DNA from 3 places in the Ensifer sp. ENS11 genome. Region 1 is predicted to be linked to each of the others. Evidence: predicted binding sites of a transcription regulator. Region 1 holds the regulator's gene; each other region holds the start of a gene.
What was found. Region 1 encodes LexA, which represses DNA repair genes until DNA is damaged. Its sites were predicted from a motif close to TGTTCNNNNTGTGTTCNG; they were not measured.
Positions count from the first base shown of each region.

Region 2: IB264_RS14005 (ribonuclease T2) is a predicted target of LexA. The motif match lies at 1,319-1,336, and genes of this name have one in related genera.
Region 3: IB264_RS08220 (ATP-dependent helicase) is a predicted target of LexA. The motif match lies at 1,293-1,310, and genes of this name have one in related genera.

Region 1 covers NZ_JACVAN010000015.1:10,678-13,927, reverse strand. The annotation lists gene IB264_RS23855 (hypothetical protein) at 1-131, shown strand, start outside; gene IB264_RS23850 (hypothetical protein) at 775-1,107, shown strand; gene lexA (transcriptional repressor LexA) at 1,327-2,043, opposite strand; gene IB264_RS23840 (hypothetical protein) at 2,224-2,463, shown strand; gene IB264_RS23835 (hypothetical protein) at 2,522-2,809, opposite strand.
Region 2 covers NZ_JACVAN010000006.1:143,073-146,322, forward strand. The annotation lists gene IB264_RS13995 (DMT family transporter) at 1-190, opposite strand, end outside; gene IB264_RS14000 (alpha/beta fold hydrolase) at 203-1,186, opposite strand; gene IB264_RS14005 (ribonuclease T2) at 1,383-2,129, shown strand; gene ettA (energy-dependent translational throttle protein EttA) at 2,248-3,250, shown strand, end outside.
Region 3 covers NZ_JACVAN010000003.1:246,196-249,445, reverse strand. The annotation lists gene IB264_RS08230 (IS110 family transposase) at 1-98, shown strand, start outside; gene recX (recombination regulator RecX) at 512-1,024, opposite strand; gene IB264_RS08220 (ATP-dependent helicase) at 1,431-3,250, shown strand, end outside.

The sequences.
Region 1 (3,250 bases):
TCTATCTGATCATTGCCATGCTCGCCGTCGCCGTCATTGGTCTCGGCGCCTATGTCTACCGCGAGGAAACAAAACCGACCGGCGTAGAGATCAAGATTGGCCAGGACGGGGTTTCCGTTCAGGAGAATTGAGCGCCATCGGCCACACGCTCAACAGGTTTGGCAGCGGCGAATGCCGCTGGCGGTCGACGCCCCACGCGAGGTTCAAGGCGAACGCAGATCCGAAGGCGGTCGAAATACCGGCCATCGGTGGCGTAAGCGGCCGCGTGCTCGTTGCGAGCGTCAACGAAAGTGTGACGTAGATAGGGCGGGCGAGCGCGTGATTCAGCCCCTCGCACGATGAAAGCAACAAGTCACCCAGCGCCTGCGCGATTGGCTAAAGCGGTTCTCCGTCAATAGCAGCCCGATTGTCGAAAGTGAAACGCTGTGCGTGCCTGCGCAAAGGACATGCTGCCGGCACGCAGGTACGGTTTTCGGGGGGCAAGGAACATGGGCCAATGCGGCGCGTCCAACACGCGCAGCGAGGCTGCCCGCATCGCAGCCAACCACTGTTTTCAAAGCGCAATTCGACCGGGCTGCGCTTGCCCGCCAGTTTGCGAACGTCCGCAGTCGCCAACGACATGGCCTTGCGAGGACGCGCCCCGAAATGGTGATTCGGTCACTATTGTCAGTGCTGAAAATATTGTCTCTAGACAGAACTGGGAATGAATATCCCAACAGCGCGACCCGTATAGGTAGTGTCAAACAAAGCCAACAATGGAGGAAAAGACATAAAATGAAATATAAGATCGCCCTGACTGCTCTTGCCATTCTTGCCGTAACGACGGCCACCGCAAGCGCTGAGGATCTCGTCTTTCAGCTTAAGAACAAGACGAATGCCGTTTTGACGAACTTCTACACATCGCCGGTCGGTGTTGATCAGTGGGAAGACGACGTCTTCGGGCGGCAGGTGCTTAATCCGGGCGAAAGCATGGAAATTACCATCGCCGACGGACGTGATGTCTGCAAATACGACATGCGCTTTGAATTCGAAGAAGGTTCCGGTCTCGACACGACTGAAGACAAGCAGGATCTCTGCGAGTTGGGCGAGTACTCGATTCACGAGTAAAATCCGTCGAGCGTGAAAAACACTCGATCCGAAAATCTCCGTCTCGCTACCCTATGTGGCGAGACGTTGAAGTAAGAGAGCGGCTGGCCGGCATGAAGGCGGCTAGAGCGTTTCCGGTTTAAACGGAGTCACTAGGCGCTCTATCTATTTGTTTTTACGCATTTCCTGGCGGAAAACCGCTCCGCACTTTTCCTCGAATTGCGCTGGCGTGAGACGGGCTTAGTGGTAGCGGCGGATCAAGCCGACGAGCTTGCCCTGAATCTTGACCCGGTCAGGCCCGAAGATGCGCGTCTCATAGGCCGGGTTGGCGGCCTCTAGAGCAATTGAAGCGCCCTTGCGCCGGAAGCGTTTCAACGTTGCTTCCTCGTCATCGACTAGTGCCACGATGATATCGCCGGGATTGGCCGTGGTGGCATTGCGGATGATCACCGTATCGCCATCGAAAATGCCGGCCTCGATCATCGAATCACCCTTCACTTCAAGGGCGTAGTGCTCGCCGCTGCCGATCATATCGAGCGGCACGGTAATGTCGTGGGTGTTGTTCTGTATCGCCGAGATCGGCACGCCGGCGGCAATGCGGCCCATCACTGGAACCGACACGGAGCTGTTGTCGGCAACCGGCAGCGTTTTCGCCGCGGGGGCAGGGGCGGGCGGTTTGCCAAGGCTACCCTCGATGACGCTCGGCGAAAACCCGCGACGGGGCTGCGCGCTCGCAGCATAGGCTTCCGGCAGTTTGATGACTTCGAGCGCTCGGGCGCGGTTGGGAAGCCGGCGTATGAAGCCGCGTTCCTCGAGCGCTGTGATCAGCCGGTGAATGCCCGACTTGGATGCCAGGTCGAGTGCATCCTTCATCTCATCGAAGGACGGCGGTACACCGGACTCCTTCATTCGTTCATGGATGAAAAGAAGCAATTCCTGTTGCTTGCGGGTCAGCATGGCAAGTCGCTCCAGAGGCGTGAAACAAATCAAGAACAGACACTATCTGTTCCATATGTGTTCCGCAAGTGCCTAAAATTCTGTGAATGTTGGTTCAATCAAGCGCAGATTGACCAACTCGTCGCTGCACGCGCCGCGCGAGGCTGATATGCCTCCTTCCGTTTATGGAATGAGGGTTTAATGACGAAGCTGATTCAAATCTTGCTGACCATCGTTGTCGCCGCGACCGCGATCCTTGGGTTTCGCTGGTATCAATACGTGGATAACAAGCAGAGCCCGTTTGACGAAGTTGGTATCGCGTTGAATGCGGCGATGCCCGGGCCGCTCAATCAATGGGGTTGTGACCGGCTGAAGCTGACATTTGGCAACGGACACCCGCCGCACGGTTGCGCCGCGGCCGATGGGACGCAGTGGAAATAGCCTGCCATCAAGGGATCAGCAGAAATATCGATGGGCGATCTGCTAGAGGAGGCCTGAATCAGGCCGGCTGCGTCGCGGAGCAGGCGTCCTCGAATTCCTTGACGGTTTCCGCGGAGTTGTCCTCCGGCAGCACAGCGTCGGCCGCTTCGGTCGCGACCGGCGTGTCGCCTTGATAGACGAAGGACTGGATGTAGTAGGCGATCGTTCCCTTCCAAACGTTCCGGCCGTCTATCTGCTGGCAGGGCACGGCCGTTTCGAAGTCGGCTTGCAGGTCGTCGACCGTGGCAGCGCTGAGGGCGATGTTAGGCGATGCGATAATCGAGGCGATAAGCAAGGCTGCAAGCACGGTGAACGTCCACTAGATCAGAGGTGGCGGCGATGGTTTGGTTAACGATGTGAACCGTGCTTTCGTTCCGAAGTCCAGCAAGCATGCCGGGCACTGTGCCGTGTTCAACAGTTCTTTGCGAAAGGCGAGCACTGGTGCTCAAGCTGTGGCAATGAAGGCACAAAGATTGGCGTGAGGTGCGTTGGCGTTTTCGATTTTCCGGCGCCCGCCTCAAAGCGTGGCGCTGGCAGCTGATCAACAATACCCGCCGCAAATGCTTCCGATGATGTTGGACGCCGTAATGGAGTGCGAGTGGCCAGCGGCATCCGCCTGTAGCGATCTTCGCATCTCCAGCCAAATACATACGACGTTCAAACGCGCTACGAAACCGGCATCTGACCGCGGGTGCTCGACCAGTCGCGCCGGGATGTCGCGGAGACGTTGCGCACCCCAGTTCGACTG
Region 2 (3,250 bases), on a different contig from region 1:
TCGGCAGGATGAAGACGACCTGCAGGATGAAGCGCACGGCGGTGATCTGTGCCGACGGTACTGTCGAGATCGCGAGCTTGGCGAAGATGTCGATCAGCGGCGACAACAGCACCGAAAGGACCATCAGCGTCAGGCCGAAGGAGATGCGGTCATTGGCGTTGGAGGTCTTGGGGAGGGACATGTCTGCCATGATGATGTCGGGTCAGGTCCTCTTGCCGGCCACAGCCTTGGCGGCAACAGAATGGCCGACAGAAGATTTGCCGACGGCCGATTGGCACCAGGCCGCAAACTCCGCTGTTGCCTTCTCACGGCCGATTTCGTTGAGCGTCTCGTGGCGCATGCCCTCATGGATCGTTACCGATACATCCGTCATTCCGCGCGCCTTCATGCGCTCGCCGAGCCAGCGGACGGCACCGCCGTTTTCGGTCGAGGGATCGGCGCTGCCGCCGACGAGATGAACAGGCAGGCCGGCGGGCAGGCGCGCCAGCCGGTCGGCCCGTGCGCCGGCAAAGGCGAGCCGCATCAGATCCAGCCAGAGCGACACCGTCGCGTCGAAGCCGCACAGCGGATCGGCGATATATTTGGCCACCTCCGCCTCGTCGCGCGACAGCCAGTCGGAATCGGTCTTGCGATCCTTGATCGCCTGACCCCAGGCGCCAAAAGTGAGCTTCGACAACAGCGGGCTCGGCACATCCGAGCCCTTGAGCGCCTTTTCGATCTTCAGGATCAACTGGCCGCCGCGCCCGGCGATACCAGGGCGGAAATTCGAGTTCCAGACGGCGAGTGCATCGTAGAGACCTGGATCGGTCTCGGCGGCGTTGAGCGCGATCAGCCCGCCCATCGAGTGACCGAAGAGGATGACCGGCAGGCCGCCCGGATGGGCGGCGGTGGCGAGCGTGCGCATGGCCCTGATGTCGGCAAACACCTTGTCGAGACCTGAGCTGTTCGAGAACATGGCCAGCGGCGCATCCGGCGCGCGCGTCGCGCCATGTCCGCGATGGTCGTGGGCATAGACGTGAAAGCCGTGGCCGGCCATCGCCTCGGCAAAACGGGCATAGCGGCCGGAATGTTCGGCAAGGCCATGGCTGACAAGAAGAATGCCACGCGCGTCGGCAGCTGCCGGAAAATGGCGCCAGTTCAAGATAGCGCCTGTCGGGCTCTGATGCGTCCTCACCTGCCCGAACATGCCTTCTCCCGGACCAATCGTCAGACTCTGCCGATATCAAATCGATTTACAGGGGAAAGGCAATCGCTGCTTGTTGATCGTTACGCATGAGGTCACAAGCGATTTCGCGGACCTGTAATTAACAGCGATATTTGTTCCCGTTTTGTTTTATCGGGAGAGTGTCATGGCATGTTGGAGTAAAGCGGTATCAAGTCCAATGACAATTGTTGCGATGGCGCTGGCAATGCTGCTTGCTCCATCCTCGTTTGCCTTGGCGCAAGAGAAGGTTGATGCCGCGGCGGAAGGCGCCTCGGGCCGCACGGAATATGTGCTTGCCGTCAGCTGGCAGCCGGGCTTCTGCGAGACGCGGCCGCAACGCAAGGAATTCGCCAACCAGACGGCCGAACGTTTCGATGCCACGAACCTGTCGCTGCACGGGCTCTGGCCCTTGCGCAAGAGCTATTGCGGGGTGGCGGCCGAGATGCGCACCCAGGACCGCAAGGGCGACTGGCTCGATCTGCCGAAGCTCGCCATGGCCGATGATACGGCGGCGCGGCTGCTGGTCGCCATGCCGGGCGTTCAATCCGGCCTCGATCGTCACCAATGGTTGCGCAGCGGCACCTGCCAGACGGCACCGGTCGACGACTATTTCGCCACGCAACTGCATATGCTCGACGAGCTCAACCGGTCCGCCGTCGGCGCGCTCTTTCGGGCGCGTATCGGCTCGGAACTCGATGAGAAGGCGATCAAGCAGGCTTTCGACCAGAGCTTCGGCGCAGGGGCCGGCGACCGGGTGCGCATGCGCTGCCAGACGGTCGCGGGACGCAGCGTCATCACCGGCCTGACGATCGGCTTGACGGGAGACGTTTCGGGCAAATCCAGCCTCGCGCCGCTGATCCAGGCGGCGGGGCCGACGGAGTTCAAATGTGCCAAGGGCATTGCTGACGCGGCAGGCCGCGGATAGCGGCTGACAAGGCGCTCCGGCATGGGATAGGCGGGGGCAAACGCCTTTGGCGATTGCCCCTTTGCACTAATTCGCCTACATAGCGGGCAAATTTCCTTCCCATGCGGAGCATTCTTTTATGGCACGTCAGTTCATCTATCATATGGCCGGGCTCAATAAGGCCTATGGCGCGAAGAAGGTCCTGGAGAACGTTCATCTGTCGTTCTATCCGGACGCGAAGATCGGTATCCTCGGCCCGAATGGTGCCGGTAAGTCGACGGTGCTGCGCATCATGGCCGGCCTCGACAAGGAATATACCGGCGAGGCCTGGATCGCCGAAGGTGCGACCATCGGCTACCTGCCGCAGGAGCCGCAGCTCGACCCGACCAAGACCGTGCTCGAAAACGCCATGGAAGGCGTTGCCGCCAAGACGGCGATCGTCGAGCGCTACAACGAGCTGATGATGAACTATTCCGACGAGACGGCGGAAGAGGGCGCAAAGCTTCAGGACATCATCGACAGCCAGAACCTGTGGGATCTCGAGAGCCAGGTCGAAATGGCCATGGAAGCGCTGCGCTGCCCGCCGGGTGATGCAGACGTCACAAGTCTTTCGGGCGGTGAAAAGCGCCGTATTGCGCTCTGCAAGCTGCTTCTGTCGCAGCCGGACCTGCTGCTGCTCGACGAACCGACCAACCACCTCGACGCCGAGACGATCGCCTGGCTCGAAAAGCACCTGCGCGAATATCCCGGCGCCGTGCTGATGATCACCCACGACCGCTACTTCCTCGACAACGTCACCGGCTGGATCCTCGAACTCGACCGCGGCCGCAGCATTCCCTACGAGGGCAACTATTCGGCCTACCTCATCGCCAAGGCCAAGCGCATGCAGCAGGAAGGCCGCGAAGAGGCTTCCCGCCAGAAGGCGATCGCCCGCGAGCAGGAATGGATCGCATCCAGCCCGAAGGCCCGTCAGGCCAAGTCCAAGGCGCGTATCCGCTCCTACGACGAACTGGTCAACGCCGCTGAAAACCAGCGTCCGGGCGACGCGCAGATCATCATCCCGGTCGGCGAGCGTCTCGGCCAGGTGGTCATTGAAATGGACGGCGTCACCAAGGGGTACGGCGACCGCCTACTCATCGACG
Region 3 (3,250 bases), on a different contig from region 1:
CCAGGGCCGGAAAGCCGGCCACGACCGTAACCACGGCGATCGCGCGCGAACTATCGGGCTTCGTCTGGGCGATTGCCTGCCAGGTCTCACCGCGTTGAACGCCGCCAAAGTGTAGATTAGCGAGGAGGAGAAGAGCCGATCAGAAAGCCATGTGCACCTGGGCAAGGCTGGGGGCACGGTCACGGCAGGAGAACCCTCGTTTCGACTATCAGCCGGTTTAATTCCGACGCTGCCAACTAGACTGAGGACGCTCCGCGACGCATCAGGTCCGGCGGTAACCAACCCGCGCATCAGAGCATGATCAACCGTCGTTCATTGACCGTGCCTCCTGCTTTCCCCAGGACGCACTCATACGAAACACGACGTCCGAGAAAATCGGGCGGGAGAATTTCTATTCCTGCGACTTGAAAAGGCGAACCGCGCAAAAGTGCGCAGCGGTTTTGCGATGACGACATGCACAAAAACAAGAGCTTAAAGCGCAGCAAGCGAACCCTGGAAATCGCGACGCGCTTTAGGTGAAAGCGTCCTTCCGCAGCACACTCTCGGCCTGCTCCGAGCTCATCTCGAACACTTTTCTGCCTATCTCGAACCCGAAACCGTTGCGAGCGAATGCGGACAGCTCCTTGGCCTTGCGCTTGTCGTCGAGCTCGCCGCGGCGGAAGGGGCCGAAAGCGCGCTTGCGAGCAAAGACCACGGCAGCAAACAGATCGTCGGTCTCCTCCAGCGCCACGGCGGCGGTTTCCCTGTCGATGCCCTTCGCCGAAAGCTTCTGCGCAATCGCCCGTTTCGACTTCCCGCTGCGCACCGCCGACTGCGTGCTGAGCTGCGCATAATCCGCGTCGTTCAGGGCATTCAGATCATAGGCGAACTTGACCGCGAACTCGGCAACGGCCTTGAGCTGCTGCTGGCTGATATCCTCGAACTTCTGTCGTGCCTTCCGGGTGATGGCGTCGAACAACTGTTTCTCCGTCATCATCTGTCGTTCGAGGCGATAGACCGCCGAATTGCGCGCCCAAGACAGCATGCGCGCGGTCGGCGCGTCGGAGGGCGGCGTGTCAGAAGACGGATCGTCGGCTTGTAGATCGTTTGATGTCACGGGGTGGGCGGGCTCGTTTGGGATGCGCTTGATGGGCGATATTTCGCCCACAGAGATAGCCGCAAACGTGACGCTTCGGTAGTCGCCACCGGCGGGATTGATTGCGGTAACGCTAGCCCGGCATTTTGCGACCGGAAACCGATGGGCATTTCAGCCATTGCCAACCGGGCCTTTGCAATGTGATCCCCGGCTGATATGTTCCTAATTCGTTCCCCGTCGTGAATCTCTCATATCGAGCGCGGGGATGCCTCGGCGTCGCCCGCAGGGCCGGGCAATCGGTGCCGGCGCTGGGCGCAAGGGGTAGAATCGGCAGGAACTTACCGGGGACTTCGGCGTGGCGGCGGCCTATCTGGAAAAATTGAATGATCGACAGCGCGATGCCGTCGAATTTGGCGTAACCGCACCGGGCGAAACGATTGCAGGGCCACTCCTGATCATCGCCGGCGCCGGGTCGGGCAAAACGAATACGCTCGCCCATCGTGTTGCCCACCTCATCGTCAACGGCGCCGACCCCCGCCGCATCCTGCTGATGACGTTTTCACGCCGCGCCGCCAACGAAATGGCGCGACGGGTCGAGCGCATCTGCGCCCAGGTACTTGGGGCAAACGCCACTGTTGCCACCGACGCGCTCACCTGGGCCGGAACATTCCACGGCATCGGAGCGCGCCTGCTGCGCATCTATGCCGAGCAGATCGGATTGAATGTCGATTTCACGATCCATGACCGGGAAGACAGTGCCGACCTGATGAACCTTGTCCGGCATGAGCTCGGCCTCTCGAAGACCGAGACCCGGTTCCCGACCAAGGGCACCTGCCTGTCGATCTATTCTCGTGCCGTCAACTCCGAGACGCCGCTGAGCGAGGTCTTGCGCGCGCATTATCCCTGGGTCGGAGGTTGGGAGGAGCAGTTGAAGCAGCTGTTTTCCTGTTATGTCGAGGCAAAGCAGACGCAGAACGTGCTCGATTACGACGACCTGCTGCTCTACTGGGCGCAGACCGTCAGCGAGCCGGAACTGGCCGAGGACATCGGCAACCGTTTCGACCATGTGCTGGTCGACGAATATCAGGATACCAACCGTCTTCAATCATCCGTGCTGATGGCGTTGAAGCCAGGCGGCAGGGGCCTGACGGTCGTGGGCGACGATGCCCAGTCGATCTATTCGTTCCGGGCAGCGACAGTGCGCAACATCCTGGATTTTCCGGGCGAGTTCACCCCTCCGGCCGACGTCATCACGCTTGATCGAAACTATCGCTCCACCCAGACGATCCTTGCCGCCGCCAACGGCGTCATCGATCTCGCCCGGGAACGCTTCACCAAGAACCTCTGGACCGAGCGGCAGTCTGCGGAAAGGCCCAAGCTGCTGGCGGTCGCCGATGAGGCCGACCAGGCACGCTATATCGTCGAGAAGGTTCTGGAGAACCGGGAAATAGGCATGACGCTGAAGCAGCAGGCGGTGCTGTTTCGCTCATCGAACCACAGCGGGCCGCTCGAGGTGGAGCTGACCCGGCGCAATATCCCCTTCGTGAAATTCGGCGGGCTGAAGTTTCTCGACAGCGCCCATGTCAAGGACATGCTGGCGGTACTCAGGTTTGCGCAAAACCCGCGGGACCGGGTCGCCGGCTTTCGCCTGCTGCACATGATCCCCGGTGTCGGCCCGCAGACGGCCGGCAAGATCCTTGACGCGATCGCCGCCGCCCCGGAACCTCTGGCAGCCCTCGGGGAGATCCCCGCCCCGCCGCGTTCCGGCGACAACTGGCGGGATTTCGTCACCCTGATCGAGGGGCTACGCAAACAGGCAGGCGGCTGGCCGGGTGAAATTGCCCAGGCACGCGAATGGTACGAGCCGCATCTCGACCGCATCCACGAGGATGCCGACACCAGAAAGGCCGACCTCCTGCAACTGGAGCAGATCGCCGGCGGCTATCCGAGCCGCGAACGCTTCCTCACCGAACTGACGCTCGATCCGCCTGATGCGACCAGCGACCAGGCCGGCGTGCCGCTGCTTGATGAGGACTATCTGATCCTTTCGACGATCCATTCGGCCAAGGGGCAGGAATGGCGCTCGGTCTTCATGCTCAATGTCGTCGACGGCTGCATCCCCTCCGATCTTGGCGTCGGCACCACGCACGAGATCGAAGAGGAACGGCGGCTGCT